Regions from separate parts of the Metabacillus sp. Hm71 genome, predicted to be linked through region 2. Evidence: riboswitches for the same ligand, from Rfam matches in the RefSeq annotation. Region 2 holds a riboswitch; the other holds the start of a gene.
The links. A riboswitch is a leader RNA that binds a small molecule or an ion and turns the genes downstream of it on or off. The one in region 2 is predicted to bind cyclic di-AMP.
Positions count from the first base shown of each region.

Region 1: another riboswitch for cyclic di-AMP. It lies ahead of kimA (potassium transporter KimA); the one in region 2 lies ahead of ACSVDH_RS06535 (TrkH family potassium uptake protein).

Region 1 is NZ_CM200278.1:4,663,477-4,671,420, forward strand. Features, by position in the region: gene ACSVDH_RS22995 (cation:dicarboxylate symporter family transporter) at 1-600, opposite strand, end outside; gene ACSVDH_RS23000 (amino acid permease) at 716-2,134, opposite strand; lysine riboswitch at 2,380-2,561, opposite strand; gene kimA (potassium transporter KimA) at 2,799-4,625, opposite strand; cyclic di-AMP (ydaO/yuaA leader) riboswitch at 4,792-4,936, opposite strand; gene ACSVDH_RS23010 (bacitracin ABC transporter ATP-binding protein) at 5,086-5,226, shown strand; gene secDF (protein translocase subunit SecDF) at 5,616-7,880, opposite strand; gene ACSVDH_RS23020 (hypothetical protein) at 7,943-7,944, opposite strand, start outside.
Region 2 is NZ_CM200278.1:1,306,738-1,314,681, forward strand. Features, by position in the region: gene ACSVDH_RS06520 (DUF3231 family protein) at 531-1,553, shown strand; gene ACSVDH_RS06525 (hypothetical protein) at 2,526-2,726, shown strand; gene ACSVDH_RS06530 (hypothetical protein) at 3,651-3,851, opposite strand; cyclic di-AMP (ydaO/yuaA leader) riboswitch at 4,301-4,441, shown strand; gene ACSVDH_RS06535 (TrkH family potassium uptake protein) at 4,699-6,036, shown strand; gene ACSVDH_RS06540 (potassium channel family protein) at 6,064-6,720, shown strand; gene ACSVDH_RS06545 (phosphate ABC transporter substrate-binding protein) at 7,073-7,915, shown strand.

The DNA of each region.
Region 1 (7,944 bases), 2.8 Mb from region 2:
ACCAAAAGGAGCAAACTTCATAATTTGATTTGTCATGTAAAACATGGCGTCAGCTGTGCCTTGGAAAAAGGCAAGGACAGGTTTCCCCCTTTCTCCAATTGCTGTAAGAGCAAAACCGAATAGGACAGAGAAAAAGATAATCGCCAGCATATCGCCTTCAACAAATGATGTAAAGACATTACTTGGTACAATATGGACAAATGTTTCAGCGATGCCATGACTTTCTACATCCTCAGATGTTTCAACATAACTATTAATATCTGTTTTTTCAATGGCTCCCATATCCACACCTGCACCAGGCTGGAAGATGTTCGCAACTGCGAGACCTAATATGATGGCAATCGTCGTAATAATTTCAAAATAAAGTATGGTCTTGCCGCCTAAACGACCAAGCTTTTTTGTATCACCTACACTTGCAACACCAACGATAATACTTGAAATAACAATAGGTACCACAATCATTTTAATCAATCTTAAGAATATATCACCAATCGGTTGTAAGTATGACGCCACTTGTTCATTTCCATAAAAAATGGCTCCTACAATAATTCCGAGGATGAGTCCAATAAGAATTTGCCAAGCTAGCCCAATTCTTTTCAAATTGATTCCTCCTATCTAAATCTAGTTTACATCAATCCCAACTATTTATATTATATTAAATTTTATTTTTTCGCAAAAATAATAGACGCGATATTGGTTAATCTAAAATCGTTGGTTATTCGGCTTCATGACCAACTTGACTGTTAGTTTTTTTACGATTTACAAACGGATAAATAATAATACCTGCTAGAAATAATCCAATTCCCAACGAAAATGTCGTTAAATCTGAGATTCCTGATTTAATAACCCATACCGAATAGATAAGTGCTAAAACTGCAATCAAACCGTCGAACCATCTAGAACCTGCTATACGATCATATGTTTCTCCTTTTATCACAAGCTTTAAGAAGAATAACGCTGAAACAAAATAAGGAATAAGATAGGCCAGTGTTGCAGAAGTTGTCAAAAATGTATATGCCTCACTAATCGTACCTGAAATGACGGAAAGAATAAAAATTTGCGACATAGCATTTGTAACGGTTAAAGCACGAACCGGGCTTCCTTTCTTATTTACCTTGGCAAAAAAGCTTGGAAAAGTTCCTTTTTTTGCCGCTTGATAAGGCACTTCAGCACTTAGAAGGATCCAACCGATTGTCGAGCCAAGCAATGAAACAATCGCAAGGATGGCCATAACGGTTGCACCCATGTCGCCAATCATAACAGAAAGCGCATCTACGAATGGTTTGTCAGAAGCTTTTAATACCTCCTGCGGTAAAACGCCCATGATCAGTAATGTAATTCCTATATAGATCGTTAACGCGATAAACAAGCCAATAATAGTTGCGCGGCTGACATCGCGTTGAGATTTTGCCCGTCCAGATAAGATCACAGCAGACTCAATCCCAACAAATGCCCATAGGGTCGAAATCATCGCTAAATTGATTTGACTGGATAATCCATGTGTTTGTCCATTAGCATCTACAACAGGTGAATATAAATCTCCTAAATTTGAGGATTGAAATGCAAAAAGCGCTGCGACAATAAATAAAACAAAGCCAATAATTTTTGTAGAAGTTGCTACAACATTTACTTTTCCTCCAACATTTAGGTTCGTTACCAAAATGAAATGTGTTCCCCATAGTAACAGGGTACAAACAATAAATGTCACAAGTCTCCCTAATTCAACATCTTGGTTTCCAATTGTAAACAAAATGGATGGGTTGCTCATGATAGGAAAGAAAGTAGATAGATAGCCTGCAAAGCTTGTAATAATCGCAACGTTACTTATCCAATTTGCGATCCAATATCCCCAAACCATACCAAAACCGGCAACATTTCCCTTATTCTTTGATGCAAATAATTCACGTGCATAGCTTTGAGGCCCAGCTGTTAAATCAGGCCTGCGGATTGCTAACTTACCAAAGACAAGGGCAATCATCAAAACACCCAGCCCGGTAATGATCCATGCAAAGGTTACCCCTAAAGGACTTGCTGTCTGTGCAAGTGTGCTTGGAAGCATAAAGATGCCCGAGCCTACCATATTTCCAACTACTAAGGAGGTCAAAACTAAAAGCCCCCATTTTTTGTCTATCATAAGAATTCCTCCGAATTGATAAATTATATAAGAAAAGCGCAAGGCGCTAAGCATTCGGCGACAAGCATAAGGCAAATAGGAATAGAAGGTGTTCTTTACCTTCAATTCCTATTTGACTAGACCCTAGAGCCGATGGCGCCTGGAACTAGACACTAAAACTAGGTTAAAATATTATACTTACCTTTTTATAAAAAAAACGCATAGATTCATACTCTACGCGTTTTTCACAAAAAACCCGCTCCCTATCCCGTTATAGCTCTCCATAGAAACAATCTATGACAGTCCTGCACTTTTTCAGTGCAGTCCCAGCAGGAATAGATGTGTGGTCTATACTTGCTTCGGCAACAATTCCTTTTGTATCTCCTTCAACGATCCCACCAGATCTCAGTAAGAACTACTCTTAATTGTCGCAACCTCTACCTCACCGGGATAGCGATGAGGATTTTATCGATATTTAATTTACTAGATTTCGAGAATAGCAAATCATTTTCCGATGGTCAATCATTTGAAAAAAAGCTCTAATATTCTGTTTCTTCAGAATGATTCTCATTTTAAAAAATGAAAAACCTTCATATCCTTTAAGATAGAAGGTTTTTCGCTATTCCTTTTAGGTTGAACATTTTAATCAAGTAAGGTTAATGGAATAAGTTAACAGAAATGAATCCTATTCCTTTAGGTGATAAGGAACTGTAGTAACTACAACATCTTTCCTATACAAAAGGACAGCCCGAATTAACAAGCTTGACTGATTATGAAGAATATAGTGCCATCTTTTCTTCGGAATAAATTGCGGGATTAACACCGTAACCCGATAATTTGACTCATCTGCTTTATGTTCCACTGTATCAATAAATTTTGATAGCGGCTGGATGATGCTTCTGTAATATGAGTGTAATGTCACTAGCCGAATATCCGGCTGCCATTTTTCCCATTTCTGTTCAAAGGTTTTTTCATCCTTTCGTTCAAACGAAACATAAACAGCAATGATTTGGTCAGCATTTAAAGATTGCGCATAATTTAATGAATTCTCTACAACATGAGTAATTCCTGCGACTGGAACAATAATCACATTTCCCTCAATTGGTTTAACTGGTTCACATGTTGTGATTCTTAATTGGTTTCCTACTGCGTCATAGTGCTTTTTCACCCGATGAAAAATGAACACAAGAATTGGCAGGAAAACCAACACAGACCACACCTGGCCAAATTTAGTGATAAAGAACGTCATCATAACTAAAAAGCTAATGAATGCCCCGACAAAGTTAATTGTCAGCTTTACCACCCAGCCATCAGGCTTTTCACGAATCCATTTAACCAGCATCCCTGTTTGAGATAAGGTAAATGGTATGAATACACCAACTGCATAGAGCGGAATTAATTGCTCAGTATGTCCTCTAAAGGCGATAATCAAAAGAATGGAAGCCACTCCAAGAAATATGATACCATTAGAATACCCTAAGCGATCTCCTCTAATGGTAAACATTCTTGCCAAATATTTATCCTTTGCAAGATTAAAAGCCAATAGAGGGAAAGCAGAATAACCGGTATTTGCCGCTAGAATAAGAATCATAGCTGTTGTTCCTTGAATGAAGAAATACATGAAATTCCTTCCAAATGTTTCTGATGCTATTTGTGAAACAACCGTTTCCTCTGCTTTTGGCGTTATGCCATAATAATAGGCTAAATACACAATACCTGAAAATAATATCGCGAGCAATACCCCCATTGCTGTCAGTGTTTTCGCTGCATTATTCGGAGCTGGGTCCTTAAAATTGGGGATCGCATTCGAAATCGCTTCTACACCAGTTAAAGCAGAACAACCTGACGCAAATGCTCTAAGCAGCAAAAACAAGGTTATACCAGTAACCGGCGAACCAACAGGTGCATGAAGCTCTGGTGAGACATGACCAGTCACAATCTGATATAAGCCTACTCCAATTAAGACAAACAAAGCGAAAACAAATAAGTAAACTGGATAGGCTAAAAAGGAAGCTGATTCAGTAACCCCTCTTAAATTCAAGATAGTTAAAAACACAACAAGTAAACACGCAATGATGACATTGTATGAATGTAAGGCTGGAAAAGCGGAAGTAATCGCATCTGTTCCTGCCGACACACTAACTGCCACAGTCAGAATATAGTCAACCAATAACGAACCGCCTGCAACGAGCCCTGGATTCACTCCAAGATTCTCCCGTGAAACGACATATGCCCCGCCTCCGTGCGGATAGGCAAAAATAATTTGCCGATAGGACAATATGAGCGCCAATAAGAGAAATAATACGCCAATTGCGATTGGGATTGAGTACCAAAAGGCAACGGCACTTATTGTCATTAAAACAAGCAAAATTTGTTCTGGCCCATATGCAACAGATGATAAAGCATCAGAAGATAAAATAGCCAGAGCTTTCTTCTTATTCAGTTTTTGTTCCCCTAATTCTGTTGACTTTAAGGGGCGACCTATTAAGATTCTTTTTACCGTAGATACCATTTCTTGCACCACCACGTTTTTTTGATTACACGCTTATATTCCCCCCATTCAGGGATATAAGCCTTCAATAAGATCAATTTATATCTTTTTTAGGAACGCCAAAAAGCCCACAAAGGCACCGTTAATAGCCTTGTGGACATTCATTTTGTCTGTCACACCAGCTCCACCTTCCTCTCATAACGCTTACGGAGTTAGCTGTCGGGTTCGGGACAAAAGAGTATCCCTACCTATTAAGGATTCACCCCAAGAGGATCATAGATCCACATAAAAAATGGGTCCCCCGTTCCTAATGGATTAAGCGATTTGAATTATGAAACTGATGATTATCATACTCCTAAGATTTTGCTATGTAAATACCTAATCGTAATTTTTTCTTGTTGAACATAAAAAATGAGCCTGGAATATTCATGATGAAAACGTCAATGATAATGATAGGTAAAACGAGTAAAGGGTGAATGACATGTCAAAGGAAAAGAAGCTCTTATTATCGGACGAGTTTTTAAATGAGGTGGCAAGAGAAATTAACCTGCTATATGGACATCCCCAGCCAATAGAAGATCATAATGAGGCAATAAGAGAAGATGGTAATGAAGGTAAATAACCCAATCTCCTCATAAGAAAAGCGTAAGGCGCCCGCCTATCGGGGACAAGCATAAGGCGAACAGGAATAGAAGGTGTTCTTTACCTTCAATTCCTGTTTGACTTATGACCTCGAGCCGATGGCGCCTGGAGCTAGACACCAAAACTAAGTTGAAAATTTATACTTTCTTACCTTTTAAGAAAAGCGCAAGCGCCTTGATCAGCCTAGGGCAAATAAGGCGCTCATGAATAGAAGGCGTTCTTTGCCTTCAATTCATGAGTGGCTAGACCCTAGTGGAGCTAGACACTAAAACTAAGTACAAAATTTTATACTTTCTTACCTTTAAAAAATACACAGAGGTTTACTCACCTCTGTGCCTGATCTAACCTTTTTTATTCTAGCATCGCAGCTTACACTTGTGGTTCATCTGAATACACACGTTTTTCTTTAAAGGTCTTAATAACACCTTTCTTCTTCAATTCCTTATGCTTCCACTCTACCCAAAGCTGAGCAGCGATAAAAATAGAAGAGTAAGTTCCAACGATCAAACCAACTAATAATGCAATTGAAAACGGTCGAATCGCCTCGCTTCCAAAGATCAGCAGCGAAAGAACAGTGATCGCAACCATTAAAACGGTGTTAACAGAACGCCCCAATGTTTGTCGTAAACTTGTATTGACGACATCAACGATATCCTCATATGTCTTCAAATACCTTCTTCTTTGCATATTTTCACGCATGCGGTCAAAGGTGACAATTGTATCGTTAATTGAATAGCCGACAACCGTTAAAAGCGCTGCAATAAACGTGATATCTACTTCCAGACCCGTAACACTAAAGAATGGAATGACAAAAAATGTTGCATATAAAAGCGCGATGACGGCTGAAACAGCCATTCGAAGTTCAAAGCGGAAGGTGACAAAAATAATCAATCCTACAACAGAAATAAGCAATGCGGTCAAAGCATTTTTGGCCAGCTCTTTACCAACAGTCGGCGTCACACTGCTGACATTTGGCTCTGCCCCTAATTCCTTGCTAAAGTGGCTCTTTAACGTTGCGATTTCTGATTTTGAAAGGATTCCTTTATATCTTGCAACCGCTAAATTGCTTTCTTCTCCTGAAATGACGATATCATCTGTCGGCAGTTCAATTTCTTCAAGCTCAGCTGCAACCAACTCCGTATTTAGAGGTTTATCAGAAAGCAGCTCCACTCTTGTCCCGCTTGTAAAGTCAATGCCTAGATTCAAACGAAGCACGAATAGGCATATGATCCCTAACAGCAGGATGATTCCTGAAAAAGCAAAGAACTTTTTACGATGCTTTACAAAATCAAAACGATCAAATTTAGTAGGAAGATCAAGAGTATCAAAGTTTTCGGATATATCATGTATTTCTTTTTGCTTAACCCCAAACCAACCAGGTTTTTTATTGAAAATTCTACTATTCACCCATAGGCCAAGCAACCATCTTGACAGATAGACGTTGGTCAAAAAGCTTCCGAGTATCCCAATGATTAAGCTTGTCGCAAACCCTTTTACCGAACTTGTCCCATAAAAGAAAAGAACAGCAGAAGCTAAAAGCGTTGTTAAGTTTGCATCGGTAACGGCAGAAAACGAGCTTTGATTCCCCGCTTTAAACGCAGCTTGCATTGATTTGCCAACTTTAATTTCCTCTCTTATTCGTTCATATGTGATGATATTAGCATCTACCGCCATACCAACACCTAAAATAAGCGCTGCAATACCAGGCAGTGTTAAAACGACGTTCATCCAATCAAAAACGAGAACAGTCAAATAACTGTAAATGGTCAAGGTGATCGTGGCAATAAAGCCGGGAAAACGATAGTAAAAAATCATAAAGAGATAAACTGCCAGTACGCCAATAATACCTGCAAATACTGTTTTATCCATTGCTTGTTCACCAAATGAAGCACCTACTGAAGTGGAATAGATTTCATCAAGTTTAACAGGCAGCGCACCAGCATTTAAAATGTCTGCTAAATTTTTTGCTTCGTCTATCGTAAAATCCCCTACAATGGATACCGTATTTTGATTAAAAACCTGGTTTACAACTGGTGCTGAAATGTATTTTGGTTCCGGCTTCGCACTTTCTTTAGCAAAAGAGTCCTTGCCTTCTTCGAAGTCCAGCCAAATTACTAAAACGTTGTTTGGAGTGAGATCAACAATTTGCTGGGTTACATCACGAAATTTATCAGCACTTTTTAATTTTATTGAAACACTTGGCTTACCATTCTCATCAAAGGTTTGTTCTGCTCCTCCTTCGGCAAGATCAGAACCATCCATCATGAGACGATCATTTGCATCACGAAAAGACAGGTTTGCTTCTGTTGATAAAATCTCTCTTGCCTCATTTTGATCCTCAACACCTGCTAATTGAACCCGAATGCGATTTTCACCTTCAATTTGGATATTAGGCTCACTCACACCTAAAATGTTTACCCGTTTATCTAAAGCTTCTGCAGTTGCTGCAAGTGCTTTTTGGTCAATCACCTGTCCTTCTTTTGCAGGTTTCACCTCATAGAGAATTTCAAAACCACCCTGCAGATCAAGGCCTAATTTAATATTGTTTAAGATGTCCTTAGAAGTCGCCAGCATGATGCTTGAAAAAACGACAAGAAATATAAAAAATGCGACGATGCGATTTTTTTTAACCATTGTTTAAAATCTCCTACCTTCATTATGATAAATCATTACCTTCAAATATTGATAATCAATAGTT
Region 2 (7,944 bases):
AAATCTGAACCATCTAGATCTCCTAATCATCCATTTGGTACTGTTCATGTTACCAAAGCAGATGCATTGACTGCGGTAGAAAAAAATTATCTGAGTATTTGTACAAAGCATTCTTAAGATCCTAAAGTGGACATTTTACTTTGTAAAGTAGAAAAAAATTCATGCATTGTTGTATTTCTCTAAAAATGTTATATTAAATAAGTCATTATTCGGCATATTTTATTGCCATCCTCACCTATTATTGGTGAGTTTTTTTTACGTTAATTGCTATAAACATAAATTCCTAATTATCTATTGGGTTAGCCAGACAAGAAGTAACAAAAGGAGCTGTCCGAAAAGTAAGTTTTCAACCCAAATCTTGAAAAAAGCAAAACCCAAGAATGCATTTATATCAACATTCTTGGGTTTTAAATTTTGAAATATATTACACTAAAATGGACTTTTTAGACAGCCCTTTTTGTTATAATATACGGTTATTTGCAAAGAATATATTCATGCCATGAAATAATATTCTTTGGAGGTATCGAATTTTGACTGAACATCATACTCAACTAACTTCGGCTGAAATTGCTTCAATTTGGACTGCCTACATGAATGATAGTATGTCCAAATGTATTTTAGGTTATTTCCTTAAAGATGTAGAAGATGAAGAAATTAAATCTGTTATCGCATTTGCTTATGACCTTTCATCTACCCATTTAGAAAAATTAACAATCATATTTCAGGAAGAACTGATTCCAATACCAACAGGATTTACAAATGAAGATGTAAATATGAACGCCCCACGTCTTTATACAGACCCTTTTATGTTAATTTATATAAACCATATGGCAAAGCTTGGATTGATTGGATATAGTGGATTTGTTTCCATGAGTGCAAGGGATGATATGAGAGCTTATTATAGAGAAGCTCTAAATGAAACATCGGAATTGTTTGAGCGAAGCTCAAAGGTTTTGCTTACAAAAGGGTTATTTGTTAGAGCCCCTTATATAGCTTATCCAACATCAACGGACTATGTAGACAGTAAAAAATATTTAAGTGGTACTTCTATTTTCAGCAAACAACGACCATTAAATGCTGTTGAAATATCCCATTTATACATGAACATTCAAACTAACACAATAGGAAGTAAGCTTGCGATTAGTTTTGCTCAAACATCACCAAGGGAAAACATTCAAAAATGGATGTTAAGAGGAAGAGATATTTCAAAAAAGCATGCTCAATTGTTTGCAAAAGCACTTCTAAATAATGATATAGAATCACCTGTTTCATCAGATATTGCGATTACTGATTCAACAATACCACCATTTTCAGATAAACTGACACTTTTTCACATGGGATTTATGAGTGCAGCAGGAACAGGTAATTATGCAACTGCAGCAGCTGCTAGTCAAAGAAGTGATCTTATTCTAAATTATGAACGTCTATCACTTGAAATTGCTCAATTTGCCAAGGATGGAGCAGATATTATGATTCAAAATGGATGGTTAGAGCAACCACCTACAACACTGGATAAAGACAAACTAACCAATAGGAAGGAAATAAATAATTAACCCTATTTTTACAATCCTTTTCATTCCATTATTGAAAGAGGAGAACTACTTTGACCTGAACAAACGAAGCAATTGAACAAATCAGTAAATTAAAAAGGCAATTTACAGATGTAGTTTGATTATTGGCAACAGTATTCCAATTTGAATTCATGGCAATTTTGGTTTTTAGTAGGTGTACTTGTATTATCGTTAACGATCCTTTATTTTTTTATTGACCGAAGAAAGGCATTACTTTTAGGCTTTTTTGGTTTTAATTTTCATGTTTGGTTAACTTAGTTCGATGAAATTGCAATAGCAAATGAATTATGGAACTATCCATATGTACTAAATCCTTTTTCAACTGCCAGCTTTTCCTTAGATGCTGCTTTTGCTCCAGTAGTTTTTATGTTGGTTTACCAATAGACACTAAACCATAACAAATATTACTACCTTTTTGCAACAGGTGTTTGCCTATTTCTTTCTTTTTTATGGAGACCATTTTTGTCTATCTTAGGAATTTTCCAAACAAATCAAGGAATAAACTATTTCTACCTATTTCTTGGGATATATACTTGTAATGTTGGTATCAAAATGGATAACCAATATTTTCGCTCATTTTCAAAAGGAATCAAATGCTCTTAAATAGAAAACTCTGTCCATTTGTAGTACACTCAATTTTCTTTACCCCTAATAGCATTGCAGGATTTTAACATGAATACCTAATAATAGCTTGTTTTCTTAAATAGTAATTGGGGAAATTTGGGGGAATTTAGATTTACCACAAATACTTTTATTGCCATTCATTTCCGAATTAAACCAATTGTATTTTAATATTGATTTAATGAGAATTCTTAAAGGAGATGAAAAAGTTATGGGTAAACTTGCTAAAGTTAGCTACATGGGATTTATTGCGAAAGTACCGGTCCCGATCCAGGTGCAAATGTAGAAATTTATGGTGATTTTTGGGCAAATACAGACTCAGTACCACGAGAGATGTGGAGAGAATCAGATGGGGTTAACATTTCTGCGAAAAGTGTGTATTTAGATTATAGGGAACAGATCGTTCGTGTTAAAGATAATGAAAATTTGTATGTTGGTGGCCACTTATGGGAAGAAGATGAATTTTACAACCCTGATGATTATATGGCACGCCCAGGAGGAAATTGGGAAACAAATACCTCTTTATTTAATTGACTCCAACGAAAAACATTTTCCTGTATGGTTTGAGGAAGATGTCAGAAGGTTCGAGTTGATTTTACGGTGGTAGAGGAGCCACTTTAAAACGTCATGTTTTTCTCAGTATGGCACTATTAACCAACCTGTTATTAGATAGTTCAATAAGCATTATAAAAGGATCTTTTAGCCGGGGCTGTTGACAAATATACCCTTCAAACAAAAAAGAAGATGAATATCTACTATATGAAGTGTGCATCTTTTTTTTCATTAACTTTATGTTGTGTCCGATAATGATACTCTCATTATGTAACTAATTTTGGATAAAGGATTCATTTATTCTTGGTGATATTGTCCAATAAACGGGCCATTAAATGGAATAAAACTAATTGATCTACCTGCACCTTAATTCAATAAGATTATAAAAAAGGGACTAATCATTCAGCGCCTAGCCCCTCTATATGGTCTAGCCAATTTGGAATAGAAGGCAAAGAGCGCCTTCTATTCCAAGTCGTCTTATTGCCTGAAGGAATCAAGACACTTCCGCTTTTGTTCTTTTCTAAATAAGCTTCTAACTAACCAATCAATGATCCAAACTAATTTCTGATCTCCAATAACGCATTATTGTGAAAGAAATATATATAAAGCCTTTATGTCCTTAGACATCCACCACAGAATTATTTAATATCGAATTATTTTATTAGCTACTAAATTAATTTAGGTTAACAACGACTTCATGGTATAAATTGGTAGTAAAGTCATGATAAACATATGTATTTTGAACCTTTTGGAAAAAAATAAAATCTATTATTTAATTGGGTTTAAATTATGAGCAGAGGAGAGATAGGAAAAAGCTCAAATCCTTTTGAAACAAGGGGTTGAGCTTTTTATTCTCTGTAAATATTATGTTGACCGGTCTTTTTATAAAATGTTTTGAGATGATCCTTATTTTAACTTATCGAAAGGGAAAAACTTTAATAATGGATGTCTATTTTTATCCGTAATCTTTAGCTCATCCATTATGAGATCATTTTCGTGTTCTTTTATCCATTTCTTCAAAGCGTATTTATCCTGACAATGAGTATAATATGTTTCTCCACCTTTGCCAATTGCATTAATGACAAATCGATAAGATGTTTTCTCCATAATATCCACCTTTAAAAAAATAATAAATTCATTTTTTATTAATCAATGTTAATTATTAATTCACTTAGCTGAAATCAACATGCAAGTTTAAAGCATTTTAGTAAAGGGTATTCAGTACCTATTATGTTTATAATATAATAATCTGTTATTCTAATGGAAAAAATAAAGTAGATGTTTAGGAATCCTCTGATTGCTTACCTTTTACTTCATTTGTTTGAAACTTGGTGTTATCATAATGTCCAATTAAGCATTTTGTCAATGGAATATGATTAATTTTTACAAAATGATAATAAATTTAAAAAAAACGAAGAATTAATGCGCTAGATTGAGATATAGCAATAAAATTTGTGGTATATGAATAGATTTGGATTGTTTTGGTGATAATTTGTTCTTTTTACGTATTTACAAAGATGATCTTACAGGCGTAGAATGATTTACATAAATTTCAAACTTTATATCGGCCAAATCTCAGGGAATCTGAGAACGGAGGACCCATTATTTTGGGGTTAATTCTGCATGTGCAGAAGGGATGAGAGACTCTTTCGCCATCCTACCCGTCAGCTAACTTCGTCGGCTAAAGCGGAGGAGGTCATAAGACCGCCTATTTAAGGAGGCTTTTTTGTTGTGTTAAAAGAACAAATTAGTATCTTTAAACATACGTAGGTCTATTTATTTTGCCTTAATTTCAGATGGCGGTGAAGAAGAAATGTCAATATTGCTACCCTGTAACATCTTAGATTTAATGTGGATGCTCCCTGTCTTTTTGTAAATTAATTATCAATAGTTACATCCTTTATGGAGATATTAAGAGTAATTTCAAATTTATTTAACCAATTAGGAGAAAAAAATGAATAAAACGAAAGACTTTCTTAATCCACCTAAAATCCTTGTATTGGGCTTTGCTGTTGTTATTATGATAGGAGCATTATTATTGACGCTACCTATTGCTACAGAAGATCAAAGTGGTCTCCCGTTTCTGGATGCTTTATTTACTGCGACATCAGCAACATGTGTGACAGGTCTTGTTGTGGTTGATACGGGTGATACATTTTCAACCTTTGGGGAGTTGGTCATTCTAACCCTTATTCAAATTGGCGGATTAGGGTTTATGACCTTTGCAACATTTTTCTTTCTTTTGTTAGGAAAAAAAATCTCATTAAAAGAAAGGTTATTATTGAAAGAGGCATTTAATAATATCCACCTGGCTGGAATTGTAAAGTTGGTAAAACGAATCTTGATTTTTACTGCATTAATTGAAGGGATAGGAGGAATGATTTTATCGATTCGCTTTTCTTTCGATATGCCGGTCGGAAAAGCAATGTATTATGGCTTTTTTCATGCCATCTCTAATTTCAATAATGCTGGCTTTGATTTAATGGGAGAATATCGCAGCTTAACGGCTTATGTTGACGACCCAATTGTGGTTATTACTGTTTGTGCGATGATTACGTTAGGTGGTTTAGGGTTTATAGTCATGAACGAAATTTATGAGTATCGTGAAACACGACGGTTATCTATCCATACAAAGGTGGTATTGGTTACTACACTCATTCTAACATTGGGTTCAACGATACTAATCTTTCTATTTGAATATGGAAATGCTAAAACTTTAGGTCCTTTATCCGAGTTCGGTAAATTTTTAGGAGCATTGTTCCATGCGGTTACTCCAAGAACTGCTGGTTCAAATACGCTGCCAATAGCCGATTTAACACATTCTACTTTATTCCTGACAATCCTGCTAATGTTTATCGGAGCTGGTTCAGGATCTACTGCCGGTGGGATTAAAATTACGACATTTGCTGTATTAATGGCAACTTTCTGGTCCCAAATTAAAGGAAAAGAGGATGTTGTTTTATTTAAACGGCGCATTGTGATTGAAACCATATTAAAAGCATTTACCATTGCCATCAGTGGTTTAATCATTGTGATTATTGTTACTCTTTTATTGAGTATTACCGATAAGGGGCAAAATTTCATTATGTATCTATTTGAAGCTGCCTCTGCATTTGGTACTGTTGGTTTATCAATGGGATTAACTCCTGAGCTTTCACCTATTGGTCGCATCATTATTATTTTGACTATGTTTGCAGGGAGATTGGGTCCTTTAACCCTTGGGTTTGCCATTACGAAGAGACGTACATCAGAAGCTTTTCGTCATCCAAAAGGAAATCTTATGATTGGATAATTCATTAACATTCAGGAGTGATTGATTTTGGTTATAAAACAATACGCAGTAATTGGCCTTGGCAGGTTTGGAACAAGTATAGCAAGACGGTTAAATGAAGCAGGACAAGAAGTTTTAGGAATTGATATAAATGAAGAAAGAGTTGAGGATGCAGAATTATATGTAACCCATGCTGTCGTAGCAGATTCTACTGAAGAGAAAGCACTCACTTCAATTGGGATTCGCAATTTTGATTGTGTCATCGTAGCGATCGGGGATGATATGCAATCCAGTATCTTAACGGTTATGCTTCTTAAGGACCTGGGCGTAAAAAAAGTGATCGCCAAAGCATTAAGCAAGCGTCATGGAAAGGTTTTAGAACGTATTGGCGCTGATTGGATTATCTATCCTGAAAGGGATATGGGGGAAAGAGTGGCTAACCAGCTCCTATCACCTAATATGCTGAATTACATCGAACTGTCAAAAGAATACAATATAGAGGAAATTATGATTCCTTCAAAAATGGCGGAAAAAAGTTTAAAGGAACTTAACATTCGTGCTAAATATAATGTTAGTGTCATTGCCATTGTCAGGGAAGAGGAAATTATCATATCTCCTTCACCAGATATGACTCTTAACAAAGGAGATCTATTAGTTGTTATTGGTAACAGAGACGACTTGGCCAATTTTGCAAGTATTGAATAAACAAGAACTCGAGCCTTCAAGTGTTGTACGGTTAATAAGTGTTATTTCATATTGATTCCAAATGCCAGGTAAAGTTATGAACCTGGCATTTTTTTATTGTACAGCCAAAAGAGTTGATATTTAGCGGGTCATAAAGTGGATGGCCAAGTTGTGAAAGAAATGAGATGAATTTACCTCTATTAGTTTGATATTTATTAACACTACCTTAACCAAATTTACCCATGATTAATAAATTTACAAAACCTTTACAAAAAACCCATAAAACATTTACAAAACGTGTTTATTCTTAATGTTGGGTTAATAAAAACATGAAAGAAAGAAGTTGCCAATAGAACATCTTGGAGGTTTGAAAATGACGTTTAAGAGTAAGTCAACGATCAGCTTATTGGTACTATTCTTAGTTGTCGTTTTATCGGCATGTAATAATAGTAATCATGAATCAGAATCATCTACTAATAATAGTTCAGATACAATTGCTATTTCGGGATCTACATCTGTAGGACCTCTAGCTGAAAAAATTGCAGAAAAATATAAGGAAAAAAATGAGGTTAATATAGAGATCAATCAGATCGGTTCATCTGCTGGTATTACAAATGCGATAAGCGGTGTGTCAGAGATTGGAATGTCTTCGCGTGATTTGAAAGAAGAGGAAAAAGCTAGTGGACTAATAGAGACAATCATTGCTTATGATGGAATTGTCGTGGTAACTCATCCTAGTAATAAGGTTGAAAATCTTACGATGGAACAAGTAAAGGATATTTTTACTGGTAAGGTGACGAATTGGAAAGAGCTTGGGGGAGATGATATGGAAATTGTGGTTGTTTCCCGGGAGGATGGCTCAGGTTCGCGTGATGCATTTCAGGAAATAGTCGGATATTCTTCAGGCGAATTAGTGAAAAGTTCAATCATTGCGAGCGGTAACGGTAATATTAAAACAACTGTAGCAACCAATAAGTATGCAGTAGGGTTTATTTCCTTTGAATATATTGATCCCTCTATTTCAACCGTAAAAATAAATGGAGTCGAGGCAACAGCAGAGAATGTTCTTCAGCAAAAATATCGTTTATCCCGTCCATTTTTGTTTGTCCACAAGGATGGCCAATTAACGGATGCCGGACAACAATTCATTGAATATATTTTAAGTGCAGAGGGACAAGCCATTGTAGCAGAATCAGGAGCTATACCAGTAAAATAATGACCATTTCACTGATGTAATAGTGATGT